DNA from 2 places in the Paenibacillus wuxiensis genome. Region 2 is predicted to be linked to the other one. Evidence: riboswitches for the same ligand, from Rfam matches in the RefSeq annotation. Region 2 holds a riboswitch; the other holds the start of a gene.
What was found. A riboswitch is a leader RNA that binds a small molecule or an ion and turns the genes downstream of it on or off. The one in region 2 is predicted to bind FMN.
Positions count from the first base shown of each region.

Region 1: it holds a riboswitch for FMN, as region 2 does, so the genes downstream of both, ABN764_RS14600 (DMT family transporter) here and ribD (bifunctional diaminohydroxyphosphoribosylaminopyrimidine deaminase/5-amino-6-(5-phosphoribosylamino)uracil reductase RibD) in region 2, are expected to answer to the same signal.

Region 1 is NZ_JBEFZI010000006.1:98,431-106,035, reverse strand. Features, by position in the region: gene pdaA (delta-lactam-biosynthetic de-N-acetylase) at 1-434, opposite strand, end outside; gene yxiS (protein YxiS) at 554-865, opposite strand; gene ABN764_RS14605 (GNAT family N-acetyltransferase) at 1,019-2,200, opposite strand; FMN riboswitch at 2,439-2,619, shown strand; gene ABN764_RS14600 (DMT family transporter) at 2,723-3,643, shown strand; gene ytaF (sporulation membrane protein YtaF) at 3,766-4,407, opposite strand; gene ABN764_RS14590 (DUF3973 domain-containing protein) at 4,485-4,697, opposite strand; gene ABN764_RS14585 (DUF1232 domain-containing protein) at 5,073-5,714, shown strand; gene ABN764_RS14580 (GH92 family glycosyl hydrolase) at 5,823-7,605, opposite strand, start outside.
Region 2 is NZ_JBEFZI010000001.1:334,393-341,997, reverse strand. Features, by position in the region: gene ABN764_RS01530 (metal-dependent hydrolase) at 1-284, opposite strand, end outside; gene scpB (SMC-Scp complex subunit ScpB) at 336-992, opposite strand; gene ABN764_RS01520 (segregation and condensation protein A) at 961-1,755, opposite strand; gene ribH (6,7-dimethyl-8-ribityllumazine synthase) at 1,827-2,294, opposite strand; gene ABN764_RS01510 (bifunctional 3,4-dihydroxy-2-butanone-4-phosphate synthase/GTP cyclohydrolase II) at 2,379-3,620, opposite strand; gene ribE (riboflavin synthase) at 3,642-4,325, opposite strand; gene ribD (bifunctional diaminohydroxyphosphoribosylaminopyrimidine deaminase/5-amino-6-(5-phosphoribosylamino)uracil reductase RibD) at 4,328-5,476, opposite strand; FMN riboswitch at 5,807-5,966, opposite strand; gene ABN764_RS01495 (peptidylprolyl isomerase) at 6,136-6,573, opposite strand; partial or broken gene lysA (diaminopimelate decarboxylase) at 6,785-7,605, opposite strand, start outside.

The sequences.
Region 1 (7,605 bases), on a different contig from region 2:
AATTCGGTTCGAATCTGCTCATCCGATATGGTAGTCATATCCGGATGACTCCACGAGTGGTTCCCGATCAGATGTCCTTCATTAATCATCCGCTTCAGTAAATCTGGCTGTGTATTCACATAATGTCCGGTAACGAAAAAGATGGCTGGAACCTTCTTCGCCTTCAACGTATCCAGAATTTGAGCCGTGTATCCATTTTCGTATCCGTTATCAAAGGTTAAGTAAATCATTTTTTTGTTTGTATCTCCGAGAAAAATAGCTCCGTGCTTCTCAATCGTCGGTTTGAAGCCTTCCTCGTCAATCGAAGGAAGCTTGCCGTTTACACTCTTTTTGAATCCAAAGTGAAATGCTGGACCCTGTTCGGCGTATGCGGCTGGCTGAATGCTTGCGGCAAGCAAGCAGAGGAGAGCAGTGGCAATCAGAATGCGTTTCATATGCAAATATACTCCTTGATGTAGGTTAGAATCGATCAATCATGGCTTACTATTCCATATTTGCAGTAAACTTATACGCACTGATACCCATGCATTCCTAATGAGAATACAAGTAATCCTTATTTGTTGTGAGCCTGCTTCATCTTCTCCAACTCTTCCGACACGACGAAGGCAAGATCTTCGTTGTTGTACATAGACAGCACGGCGAACAAAGTGTCGTCAGGAATTGGTCCGGCCTCCTCCTTCGGAACCGTAAGATCAATTGCCTGCTGCAATCGATAGTTGTCGCCCTGCTTCGGGTATGCGCGATGATAGAGCTCGGCTGGATCAAGATTATGGTTCACACACCATTGTGCAAAGATAAGAATCATCATTTGCTCATCACGCTCATAATTGTCGATAATTTGTTGTTCTACTGCACTACGCGTCATTGCAAAAACTCCCTTACATAGATTCATACAGCTTATTATAACGAAGATGAATTGTGATTCTCAATCCTATTGCTTAATTGAGAGGGAGAGACGTTGCAATGATCGGACTGTAATGCCAATTGGAGATGAATGCTCATACTTACTTCGCTTAGCTTAGAAAGCGTCTGATATATATGGATGAAGTCGCGGAACGAGCTGCTCTAGAGTATCAACACTGTTGATGGAACCTGCAATAAATCCGTTATCGAATAATTCGCATGGTCGCTGATAACCTAGCAGCATCGTTGTGAGTGCTCTAATGTTCATGGACAGGGTGTTGGTCATGTTGACAGTGGTACGAACCTGCTTCTCATCTTGAGAGTGAATAGCAGCTTGCCCGTTCTCAAAATGAATGACTACATTATTCCATGGAGCCTGGTCGTCACTTATGTATATAGAGAGAGGAGGATGTGCAGGTACAGGTGCAAACGTATATTGCTGTAGAAATAATGTAATATCTACAATTCGTGCCATGACAAAAGGTTGTATGGTACGAACAATTCGTGGAAGGCTCAAGGCGAAAAACAGGCGCTCATTCTCACAAAGACGCATATTTACTTGCTCTACCATAGAATCATGCTGACAAATATAATTCCATAGCCCCTGTCTAGAATCCCTTGTAACGCACATGAATTCATGTACATGCATAGCATTATTTTTTATCTCATACAACATATACCCTTGAGGCTGCGAATGCTCACTATAGTACACCGCCGCGGTGCGATTATGATAGTGAGCAAGCCACCATTCGTGATCGCGAACGACCATACCTGAATGCTGTGATGACCATGCGTCATATACCGCTTCAATATCAGTAGAATGCGTATCCTTGGTAAAGCGGCGAACAATGCCTGCCAGTTCAGGATTCAATGGAATTAGATCATGACGGGTAAATTGGCAAGTCATGCGGTCGCTGAATACTTCCCAGCCTGCTTTGCGATAGAAGGGGATGGAGAAAGGATAGAGCATGGATATAGAAGTTCCAGCGGCCTGCATCACGCGCAGTGAGTGGTGCAGCAATTGCTTGGCATATCCTTTGCGTCGAAATTCAGGATAGGTGGCAACCCCACCGATTCCACCCATCTTCAGCTTATTCTGGCCGATATAGATGTGAAAAGGAAGGATATGAAGCTTCGCAGCGAGCTTGCCTTCATCGTACACACCAAAAATCTCATGTTTCCCCAATTTATGCAGATATTCTTCATAGTCTTCAGGTTCAACGCTGTACTGGAAAGCATACTCGGATAGCGATATGGCTTCAGAAAACTGTTCCTTGTTCAAACGAATAATTGACATTGACAATCCCCCTCAATAAATGATTGTGCCGCTGTATATGATCTATTGTAGATGAAATAGACAGGGATGCAACGATTGAATGAAGAAGGTTCGATTGAAAAGTCGGGATGGTAATATATGCAAATGGTGAAAACTTTCATGAAAATGCGAAATGTCATATTGCTCAATCTGAAAATCTAGATATAATGAAGTCAGGGCATGTCAAGGAAGCAACAGCATGCTACTATGTGGATTGAATATGGATCTTCAGGGCAGGGTGAAATTCCTGACCGGCGGTATGGGTGCAGCTGCGCCCGAGCCCGCGACTCGTTGTTCGCTTACTCGGTTACTTGTAACATGTAAGCATCGAACGGAAGAACAGCGACTGATTTGGTGAGAAGCCAAGGCCGACGGTATAGTCCGGATGGAAGAAGATCTCGCACACGTTGTTTGGTACAACTGCATACAACAACAGGTCTAATGCGAATTTTTCTCTTCTGCATGTCTAGATCCTATATTCAACAACCTTGGAGGTTATTGAATATGGAACATCGTATCCAGGCCGACACACGCATGAGCAGCTCTGCAAGAGGAGTATGGTTCGTTGCGATGGGGGCGGCACTGTGGGGAATTGGCCCACTGTTCCGGGTATGGGTCATGGAGTCTATGACTTCGACGCAAATTGTATTGATTGAGCATCTGATGCTCGCCTTGTACGCGATCCCGGTGTTATGGATGCACCGGAAAGAGCTGCGCAACTGCACATGGAAGCATGTACTGGCATTGCTGTTCCTGTCATGGGGCGGCTCAGTAATAGCGACCATTATGTTTACCGAAGCATTTGCACATGGTGATGCGAATGGCGTACTGCTGCTGCAGAAGCTGCAACCAGTCTTTGCAATTATATTAGCGCGGCTGTTGTTGAAGGAGACGCTCCCGCGTCGCTTCTCGCTACTGCTTATTCTTGCTATTATCGGTACGTATTTATTGACTTTTGGATGGTCTTTGCCAATTGGGCATTACAATGAAGTCATTGGCTTCAGCAGTCTATTGGCACTTGGAGCAGCATTCCTATGGGGCGGTTCCACAGTTATGGGACGGTTGCTTCTCGACAAAATGGAATATGAGACGGTCACATCGCTGCGATTTTTGATGGCACTCCCTCTGCTCATCGTGCTGACATCATGGGAGTCACCAAGCTGGAATTTCGCCGCATCAGAATGGGGGACACTGTCGTTCTACATCTTCTTGCAGGCTCTTCTTCCAGGATTGATTAGTCTCTTGCTGTATTATCGCGGTCTATCGACTACCAAGGCCTCATATGCGACTCTGGCTGAGTTGTCATTCCCATTGGTAGGGATGATGATGAATTGGTTCGTGTTCCATCAGGCGGTCACTGCAGCGCAAATTTCAGGCTTCGTTCTCATTTGGATTGCGTTGTATATGGTATCAAGACAAAATTAATCGGCGGTGGCAGTGCAATGATTCTTAATGAAGTTGCTGTCAATCGTCTTCCATAAATGATAAGAGACCCTGTCTGCTATGCCTTGAACGCATAGCAGACAGGGTCTCTTATGTTAGTTAGGTTAGAAGAAAGAATTGATAGCGACAAGAATGATGATAGCTCCACTTAGCACCGTGCTGAATTGTCCTACTGTATAGCGTCCTATGCGAATGTTGGCCATCTTCTGCCCAAGCAAGGCACCCAGCCACAATGTGACAAAACTGCCGATCGCTGCGGTTAGGGATATGGCGAGCGGTGATAACCCGATAAGTCCAGCACTTAGGCCATTTGTAAGCGCATTGGCAGACAGTGCAACGCCAAGCACAGCTGCTTCCCATAAGTTAATCGTTCCCGATTTATCCTTATCCGCTTCCTCTGGTCTCTGCAGCATTCGCTCTAGTGAAGAGCTTGAATTAGCTTCACTGCTTGCTTCTACTGCAGCGGTCTCCGTCGAGTTGCCATGGTGAGAGGTCAGTAGAACAATGCGGATGCCGACAATAAGCAGGATGAATGCGGCAAGCAAGGTAGGCAGTATACCAGGAAGAACCTGCGATATCCATTGACCGAACATGAGACCGGCCATACTGAAAATGAAGCAGATGAGCGAAATGAATAGATTCGAAAGCACTCCAATTCGTATTTTTCGTATTCCGTACGATATTCCCACCCCTAAATTATCTATACTCGAAGCGACTGCTAATCCTATAATCATAATCCATTGCATGATGAATCTCTCCCTTGGTTAATTCCCTTGATTCGAAGTTATAAATGGTTGTTTATTGAATGTCATTTGCCGTCCTGTCAATCGTGAAGCATCTGCAGCACAGTTTCCCTCGGAGGCACGAACACTAGCTGATGCTCACTTCCTGCTGAATAAGGCAGGGGGGGGTTCGAATGACAATCTCCAAGCTGGAATTTGCGTTTGCTCATCTCATCTACATAGAACACATTCCGAAATACTACCGATGTGCCATCCTCTTGATGGACTTTGGAACATTGCAGGCAGTAATACATAGCTGTTCAACTCCTTATTGTGGGTATAATCCGGTGCCGCTTGCAGCACTGTTGAGGTATCATATGTCACGATGTTGAGAGTTGTGAACCGGAATCGCCGAAATGTTGAAAAAAAATCAACAGCAAGCTGATTGGCCTGTGATAAGAATCAACCGCATGCTGATGGGAGATGTGTTGAGGTGGTTGCAATGAATGCTTATCTGTCTACATCTGTGGCCTTCCTCGTTCAAACTTGGTCATACGTTGATGTCAAATTTATGGGGTAGGCTAGGCGAACTTGTGCATATACATGTCATAAACAGAGCGAGAATGGGCAGTAGAATATGACTGCGACAAGGGGTGATAGCCATCGAACAGAACAACCCACTCGGTGACATGTTGAAAAAATCGATGAAGGAGCATTCGCTCTCCATGCGCAAATTGGGGGAGCGGACTGGAATGGATACCGCTACGATTTCTCGAATTATCAACGGCAAGCAGCCCGCTAAGATACACCATATAACTTCATTTTCCAAGCATTTATCAATTCCCGTTGAACAGCTCATGGAGGCGGTTGGCGTCGAGTTCGGCAAATTGAGCACGGTACCAGTGGTACCGATTGGAGATGAATTACAGGAGGATAGCCTTCAATTCATACTCAAGTCCATACAGCTGCTTGATTATCCATTCACGAAGGAGCATGTACGTCTAGAACTGGATAAATACGAGCAATACGCGCAAACCAATGAAGGAGATCGAATGATTCGCGACAATTTCCATGCCAAGGTGAAGGAGGTAAGCGGTTGGGGACCATTTATCGATCAATTGAATGATACGTACACCCAATATTGCAGCGAACAAGCAACAGTAGAAGAACGTGCCGTATTAGGAAGCGCACTGCTGTATTTCATTTTATCGGCAGACATTATTCCAGACTATCTGTTCCCAATCGGATATATTGATGATGTGATGGCAGTGCAGCTGGCGATGGAGAGACTGACGGCCCTTCAGGCTGCAGAGCGCATTGTAGAGAAATAGGGGTGTTCCAGGTCGGATGTTGACCGGAGCACCCCTTAGTCTTGTTTCATTCTTGTTCGTTAATGTCTACGCAACGAGCTTAATCACGTTCGAGACGATATGACATCCTTATGCTCTTGACATTGCATATGGCAGGGTCGCATCTTCATATTGCTGTTGCTGTGGTTCTTCTGACATCGTGAAGGACAACGAAGCCCCATTCGTCAGCTGCCCGTGATCAATATACAGATTGGATACGTGCTCGCCATTTACTTGCACACCTGCGACATATTTCGTCTCCGAAGAGTTGTTCGGCGCCTCAATGACAATCTGCTTGCCGTTGTCCAAGTTGACCGTCATCTTCTTGAACATTGGTGTTCCCAGTACGTATTGCGGTACCCCCGGTGTAAGAGGGAAGATGCCCATTGCACCGAATACATACCAAGCTGCCAAGCTGCCGTTATCCTCATCGCCAGGCAGGCCGTCAGGCTGCGCACTGAACAGTTCGTCCATCGTCTTGCGCACCCAATATTGAGTCAAGGTTGGGTATCCAAGCGCAGTATACACATATGGAATATGGAAGCTAGGCTGGTTGCTGATCGCGAACTGACCGAAGTCAATTGCAGCCATCTCCGACATTTCATGAATTTCGAAGCCATAGGATCCCACTTTGAATTCTGGATCTGCTGCGAACAAGGCATCCAGTCGCTCCTTCAACTTCTCACGTCCGCCAATCAGATCTGCCAATCCAAGAAGGTCATGCTGCACAGCCCAGCTGCTCTGCCATGCTCCACCTTCGGTATAAGGACCGCCCCATTCTGTGGCGTCGAATGGCTCCAGCCAGCTTCCGTCTTCGAGTTTACCGCGCATGAAACCGATTGTTGGATCATACAGGTGCTTGTAGTTGCGGGCACGTTCCATCAATTGCGCATACTCCGCATCGCGTCCCAGATGCTTCGCAATCTGTGCAATACAGAAGTCACCGTACACATAATCCAGTGTATTGCAGACACTCTCATGGGTATGGATGTCAGCAGGCAAGAAGCCATGCTTCAAGTACTCCTGCATTCCTTTGCGTCCTACACGATGATCATCCGCTACAGTCATCGCATGCTTCAACAAACCTTCGAAGGCAGTGGCAACATCAAAACCAGTAACGCCTTTGGCTACGGAATCTGCGAAGCTGACGTCGATCAACGTACCAGGCATCATGCTGCGCTCACCTGGAGAAGCCCATTTTGGCATCCAGCCGCCTTCCTTGTAAGCATTCACCCAGCCCTGCATCATTTCATTCATGAAGGACGGATAGAGCAGGTTGTACAGCGGGAACGACGTACGGTACGTATCCCAGAATCCAATATCTGCGAAGAGCGGACCATCTTCAATCTTTCCATTGTACGGGCTGAAGTGGATTTGCTTATCATTCGCATCAAATTCATGGATTTGATGTGGGAACAGGGAAGTCCGATACAGACAAGTATAGAACGTATCCAGCTTGTCCTTGTCATCACTCTCGACCTGAATGACACCAAGCTGCTTCTCCCATACATCTGCAGCCAGCTTCTGTACTTCATCGAAGCTGCGCTCGCCGATTTCGCGATTCAGGTTGATGAAGGCCTGCTCTTCACTGATGAAAGAAGTACTTACCTGAACGTGAACAACACGGTTGGCTGGCACGTTCAGTCCTACATAAGCACCAAGGCGCTCATCTGTACCAGACAAGCCAGCAACCGGCTTGGATTCATGGTTCGTCAATCCGCTTTCATCTGCATCGATTGCACAGTCGAACTTCACAACGAAGTACATGCGATAATTGTCAGGGGTTCCTCCAGCCTTAGCCGTCGTGTAGCCTGTCAGTGTACCGTTCTTCGGATCAATCTTCATCGAAGATTCACCAGGGAATGGAGACAGG
Region 2 (7,605 bases):
GGAGCTGGTCCACCTAGGTTCATGCCTATAGCTTGCGCACCTTGCGATTCCATGTAGTTCGTAAGCTCTACCATGCCAATAATAGGCGCATTGCAGCGCTTGGAGATGGATACCGCATCACCAATATGATCGCCATGTCCATGTGTGAGCAGCACATAGTCCGCATGAATCTCTTCTGAGCGTGTGACTGCTACAGGGTTGCCAGTCAAGAAAGGATCAATGATAATACTATGCTGTTCGGTAACAAGCTGAATGCAGGAATGACCGTGGAAATGAATGTTCAAAGCAGTTCCTCCTCATATTTGCATATTCAACAGCTTCATACGCAGAAGTTCTTATCGTATCTCTTCCTCGTGCTCATGTTGAACTCCTGCTTCCAATTGTTCTTCAACTTCCTTCACGTCTTCAATCGTCAATTGGCGTCCATCTAACTTCTCGAACAAGAGCTGCGTTTCCTCTTCTAACCCATCCATTTGTTCAAAAGCAGAGGAATCCGGCAGTTCTTTAATTGTTGATAATCCGAAATAATCTAAGAATGATTTCGTTGTGCCATACAAAATCGGCCTTCCAATCGCTTCTGCTCGTCCAACCTCTTCGATCAAACCCTTGTTCGTCAGTGTCTGAATCGCACGATCCGATTTTACGCCGCGGATTTCTTCAATCTCAACACGGGTAATCGGCTGTCGATAGGCAACGATAGACAAGGTCTCTAGGGCTGCTTGCGACAGAGAAGAACGCGATGGCGAATATGCCATCTTCTCAAAATACGGGGCATGTTCTGGCAATGTAGCTAGCTCGTACATCCCTGCGATTGCAACAATTTGCAGACCACGTTTCGAGCGCTCGAAGTCCGCGCGCAGATCGTTCATCGCTTCCTCTATAACCTCTGGGCGCTGTTCTGTAATTTCTGAGATTTGCTTAATGTTCAAGCCTTCATCTCCAGCCATGAACAACAACCCCTCAATAATCGACTTCAGCATCTGAAAGTCCATCTTCCGTGTCCACCTCCCCACTCCATTGAATCACGATGTCCTCAAAGAGGCTATCCTGGTAGCAGCGAACTTGCTTCATCTTCATCAGCTCCAGCAGCGCGAGAAAGGAAACGACAATTTCCGAACGCGTGAGATGCTCGCTAAGCAAGTTAGAGAACATCATCTTACCTCCCTTGCCAAATGGACGCAGCGTGTCGATAATGCTCTTAATCCGATCCTTCACCGATATTTCATCCCGGTGGATTGTTGCGACCTGCGTTCTGCGCGACGCTTTGCTAAGTGCCTTGCGGAAAGCTGCGATCAAGTCTGTGACATGTAATCCATCCACTGGATTATCAGGAGCTGTTGGCATAAATGGCGTTAAGTCCTCTGGTTCCTTGGAAAAAATCATGCTTCGTTCTGTCTCGCGTTCCCGGAGATGCTCCGCAATTCCCTTGTACTTTCGGTATTCGATCAACTTGCGTATAAGCTCTGCCCGCGGATCAGGCTCATCATCCACATAATCTTCATAGTCGTCCCATTCCATGACCGGAGGCTTGGGAAGCAGCTGCTGTGATTTCATGGACAGCAACGTTGCCGCCATAACGAGAAACTCGCTCGTAATCTCCAGCTCCAATTCCTGCATGTTGTGCAAATATTCCATATATTGATCGGTAATCTCACTAATCGATATATCTTGAATATTAATTTCCGCTTGGTCGATTAAATGCAGGAGCAAATCGAGCGGTCCTTCAAACTGTTCCAGCTTATACGTTACGGTCACCCCGTGATAACCTCCTGAGCAATAAAACAAATGTAGCGCCCTTGCAAAAAGGGCACTACATTAAATAAGCACTATTTTAACTGATTCGTCAAGTTCGCCATTTCAATTGCAGTAGACGCAGCTTCCCAACCCTTGTTGCCTGCCTTCGTTCCTGCACGTTCAATTGCCTGCTCGATGGAGTCTGTTGTCAGCACTCCGAATATGGTCGGAACCCCTGTCTTCATATTCACTTGCGCAACGCCTTTAGCCGCTTCACTGCACACATAATCGAAATGCGGAGTGGAGCCGCGAATAACTGCGCCAAGTGTGATCACGGCATCATATTTCCCGCTCTCCGCCATTTTCTGCGCAATAAGTGGAATTTCAAATGCACCCGGAACCCAGGCAATATCTACCTCTTCATCTTTAACCCCGTGGCGCTTCAGCGCATCAAGTGCTCCCGAAACAAGCTTGCTGACAATAAATTCATTGAATCGACCAGCAACAATTCCATATTTTAATCCTTCGGAAACTAAGTGTCCTTCAAATACATGTGGCATAAGTAAAGTCCTCCTCTGTGATAAATAACTGAATCATAACGATAAGGTTATCGCACGCTTGCGGTACTTCATTTCCTTCAGGGCTTATCTGCGTGCTTGTTCATCCTGTTCAATATCGTCGAATACGAGCATATGCCCGAGCTTCGCAGCCTTCGTATGCAAATATTTTGTGTTGTCTTCATTCTCCTGCATTTGGATCGGGACGCGCTCAACGACCTCCAGACCATAGCCTTCCAACCCTTTAATTTTGCGAGGATTATTTGTAAGAAGGCGAATTTGACATATGCCGAGATCTTTCAAGATTTGAGCTCCAATGCCGTAATCCCGCAGATCCGCTGGGAATCCAAGCTCCAAGTTGGCATCCACCGTGTCTAGCCCTTGCTCCTGAAGCTTATAAGCTTTGAGCTTATTAATAAGTCCAATCCCGCGGCCTTCCTGGCGCATATAGAGCAGGACGCCATTGCCTTCCTTGTCTATTTGTGAAAGCGCAGCGGCGAATTGAGGGCCACAGTCACAGCGATGTGAATGAAATACATCCCCGGTTAAGCATTCCGAATGAACGCGAACAAGAACTGGCTGAGTTCCATCAATGTCGCCCTTCACTAAGGCAACATGTTCCTTATTGTCTACACCATTCGTATAGGCAATAGCTCGGAATATGCCGAAGTCAGTAGGCATGTTCACCTCGACCTCACGTTGAACCAGCTTCTCCTTCTCATTACGGTAATGAATGAGATCCTTGATGCTGATGAGCTTCAAGTCCCATTGCCCCTTCAGTTCCATCAAGTCGGGCAGTCTAGCCATCGTGCCATCTTCCTTAATCACTTCGCAGATGACACTAGCAGGTGCAGATCCGCTCAACCGGGCGAGATCAACCGCTGCTTCCGTATGCCCTGCACGGCGCAACACACCACCACTCTTCGCTATTAACGGGAAGATATGACCCGGGCGGCGGAAATCTTCTGCCTTGGCGTCCGCATCCAGCATCTTCTGGATCGTTAGTGAGCGTTCGTGCGCTGAAATGCCAGTAGTCGTATCTACGTGATCAATGGATACGGTAAATGCCGTACCGTGATTGTCCGTATTGTGTGCAACCATTGGGTGAAGCTCAAGCTCCTCGGCACGCTCCTGCGTAATAGGTACGCATACCAATCCTCGGCCTTCTGTAATCATGAAGTTAATAACTTCCGGTGTTGCCTTGTCGGCTAACGCGATAAAGTCGCCTTCATTTTCCCGATCTTCGTCATCAACCACAATGATGACCTTGCCCTGCTTCAAATCTGCAATTGCGTCTTCTATCGAATCAAAGTGAAATGCTTCCTTCATGTTGTTCCTCCCCTTTCACCATTACATAAAACCATGCTCTGCCAAAAACGCTGCATTAAGACCTCCAGAACCAGAACGATCCGAATCCTTTGTCTCGTTCTCCGGCCCTGATCTACCATACCGGAGCAAATGATCCACATACTTGCCAAGCACATCACATTCAATGTTGACGGTATCACCCGGCTGCTTGCGCTGAAGAGCGGTTTGCGCCAACGTATGTGGAATAATCGATACGGCAAACTCTCCATGCTCTGCTCGTGTTAGGGTTAAGCTGATGCCGTCAATGGTGACAGAACCTTGTGGAATCATATATTTCGCCATCTCAGGCCGACTCGCCCGACATTCGATGACAACAGCATTCGCATCTCTTGTTCGTCCCACAATCGTTGCAAGACCATCTACATGTCCTTGTACAATATGACCGCCGAATCGTCCGCCTGCTGTCATTGCACGCTCTAGATTGACCGGATCGCCCGGCCTTAAATCCTTCAAATTCGTATGGCGGAACGTCTGCGGCATCACATCCGCCATGAAGGAGCTGCCATCATAGGACGTTGAGGTCAGACAAACACCATTGACGGCGATGCTATCCCCCAGCTTCATGCCTTCTAGAACCTTAGATGCTCGGATATGAAGCACCATCGCCTCGCCCCGATTCATCACAGACTGCAGTGAGCCCACTTCTTCAATGAGTCCGGTGAACATTGCTATGCTCCTCCTTTAATGCTGGAATGAGTCAAATGCTCCACCTCACGCTTGCCGAACGGATATCCAGTGATGCAGATATTATCTCCGAGCTTCTCAACCTCCACATGCTGAAGCCGGTATGCATCCTGCATCCGCTCTACACCTTCAAACACAAAACTACCAGGCGCATGCTGACCGCCGACGACAATCGGAGCCATAAATATTGCAACTTTGTCGACCAGCTTCTTCTCTAGCATCGCCCCATTCAATCGACCTCCACCTTCAAGGAGTATGGATCCGATCTCATGTTGGCCGCACCATTCCATCATCTGCTGAAGGTCTACCTTCTCGCTTTCTCCGCACTCGAAGACCTCTACGCCTCGGGACACCAATTCACGCCGCTTCTCCCCGCTTGCCCGTGCAGTTGTGAAGATGCAGGTTCGTGCAGCTTGATCGATTACGACCTTGGCGTCCATAGGGATCCGAAGCTTCGAGTCTACAATCAAGCGCACTGGGTTTACCCCAGGGACCGACAGACGTGTTGTCAGCGATGGATCATCCGCAAGCACAGTGCCTATGCCTACCATAATCGCTTGATGACGGTGCCTCATCGAATGAACGAGTTCACGACTTCGCTCATTCGAGATCCACTTGCTGTCCCCAGTCGAAGTGGCGATCTTGCCGTCCAGCGTACTTGCTGTCTTGAGGGTAACGAACGGAATGCCGGTCGTAATATGCTTAGCGAACATTTCAATCAGTGCGAGACCTCTCTCCCGAAGCACATCCAACGTTATCCCAATTCCATGATCCTTCAGTAGAGCAATTCCTCTCCCTGCAACCGCTGGATTCGGATCGACGCAAGCGATCACGACACGGGCGATTCCCGCTTCAATCAATCGCAGGCTGCAAGGCGGTGTTCTCCCATAGTGGCTGCATGGCTCAAGGGTCACATACGCAGTCGCTCCTCTGGCCGCTTCACCAGCCATCTGTAAAGCATGGACTTCCGCATGGCCTTCACCACGCCGCAAATGAGCTCCAAGACCGACGATTCGTCCCTCGTTCACAATGACACAGCCAACTGCAGGGTTCACATCGGTCTGTCCAAGCACCTGCTCTGCCATGTTCACAGCGAGCTGCATGTACAGTTCATCATTGATAACAGCAGACATTGGGTATCCTCCTTTCCACAAACAGATCAAGGCTAACGCAAAAAAGCCCTTCGGATCCTCCGAAGGGCATGATTGATTGAGCTTACAGGTATGTACTTAATTTCACAATAGTCGCACATAAGCATAATTTCCATTTTTATATGACAAATAAAACCGACAACAAGGATGTTCTCAGCAAACTGCATCGATTTCGCATATGTCAAATACGACGATAGATGAATAGAAAACCTCGCGCTTACGCAGGTATTCGCCGTCCATTTCGCCTGGAATGCTCATGAAATTGTGAAAATAAGAACTTGAAAGAACTAATTATCGAGTTCTTCTCTCCTGACGCCCCTTCTCCCATCCAGACTATACTGTCGGCTCTGGAGTTGCACCAGATCCACCGTGTGGACGAATCCACCCGGGTCACGGACTAAGAACACCTTGCACACGCAAGAATAGGTTCATCACCGCCGGTCGGGAATTTCACCCTGCCCTGAAGGTCTGTCATTCGTATTGCTATAAAATTAGTTTCTAAGATGTTGCACTTAGAAGTGTACCACCTGACCTGGTAAAATGCAACTTGTGTCGCTTCACCGCATGGAACCATTCAGATGCGTTCAAATAAAAAAGACGTGCAGCAGCCAAGCTGCATACACGCCTTCCCTCAATTATTTCTATTCTTCCACGATGGTAACTTGCTTCATCTTGTCGCCTTGCTTAACAGCATCTACATGCTCCATGCCCTCTACAATTTTGCCAAATACCGTATGCACGCCATCCAAGTGAGGGAATGCATCGTAAGTGATGTAGAATTGGGAACCGCCTGTATCCTTGCCGGCATGCGCCATCGCAAGTACACCACGCTCATGCTTGTGCGGGTTGCCTTTTGTCTCACATTTGATTGTGTAGCCTGGGCCGCCTGTACCTGTTCCGTGCGGGCAACCGCCTTGCGCTACAAAGCCCGGAATAACACGGTGGAATGTCAAGCCGTTATAGAAACCTTCGTTGGACAGCTTCTCAAAGTTTGCAACGGTACCTGGTGCCTCTTGCTCATGGAGCTGGATTTTCACCGTGCCGCCTTTTTCCAATTCAATCAATGCATATTTGCTCATCATGTATCGTCTCCTTCCATATGTACAATGCTCACGCTTGCTCATCCGATTATACGTTATTTCTTAACAAAAAGAAAACACCCGATTTCTGCCTCATCGTTATGCCACGACAAGACAGAAGATTGGGTGTTGTAATAATTTCCATATATAGTGTAACTTCGGATGTGAAATTCAACTGCTGCCGTGGAGCTTGCAATCGTCACATCCCGTACTATTTCAGCGCTGGCTCGTTGCGCAGACGAGATGGAATGCAGTCATTGCGCACGATATCTTCATGCGACTCACGACGTACAACAATATCCGCTTCCCCGTTGTGCACGAACACGACAGCTGGTCTTGGAATACGGTTATAGTTGCTTGCCATCGAATAATTGTACGCACCTGTGCAGGACACAGCCAACAGATCGCCCTGCTGGACGGCAGGAAGCACAGCATCCCAAATCAGCATATCGCCGCTTTCGCAGCATTTTCCTGCTATCGACACTGTCTCCGTGGACTCATTAGTCGAACGGTTAGCAAGCAGTGCCTCATAACGAGACTCATACAGCGCTGGTCGAGGGTTGTCGGTCATCCCTCCATCAACAGCTACATATTTGCGCACGCCTGGAATATCCTTCACAGAGCCAACTGTATACAGTGTTGTTCCCGCTTCTCCAACAATACTGCGGCCTGGCTCTACCCAAATTTCAGGCAAACATTCTCCGATGTCAGCAAAATGCTGCTTTACAGCATCTGTAATGGCCTTTACATAATCGCGAACATGCAGAGGCGTATCCCCTTCTACATAGCGGATGCCGAAACCGCCGCCCAAGTTCACAACCCGGAATGCGATCCCTAGCTGTTCCTTCACCCCACGAGCAAATTGTGCAACGCGTTCAACCGCCATTTGGAATCCTTCAGTTTCGAAGATTTGAGATCCGATATGCGAGTGGATGCCCAGCAGCTCCAAATGAGTTGCATCCGCCGCATGACGCACAGCCTCAAGCGCCGTACCATTGCCGATGTCAAAGCCAAACTTCGAATCCGTCTGAC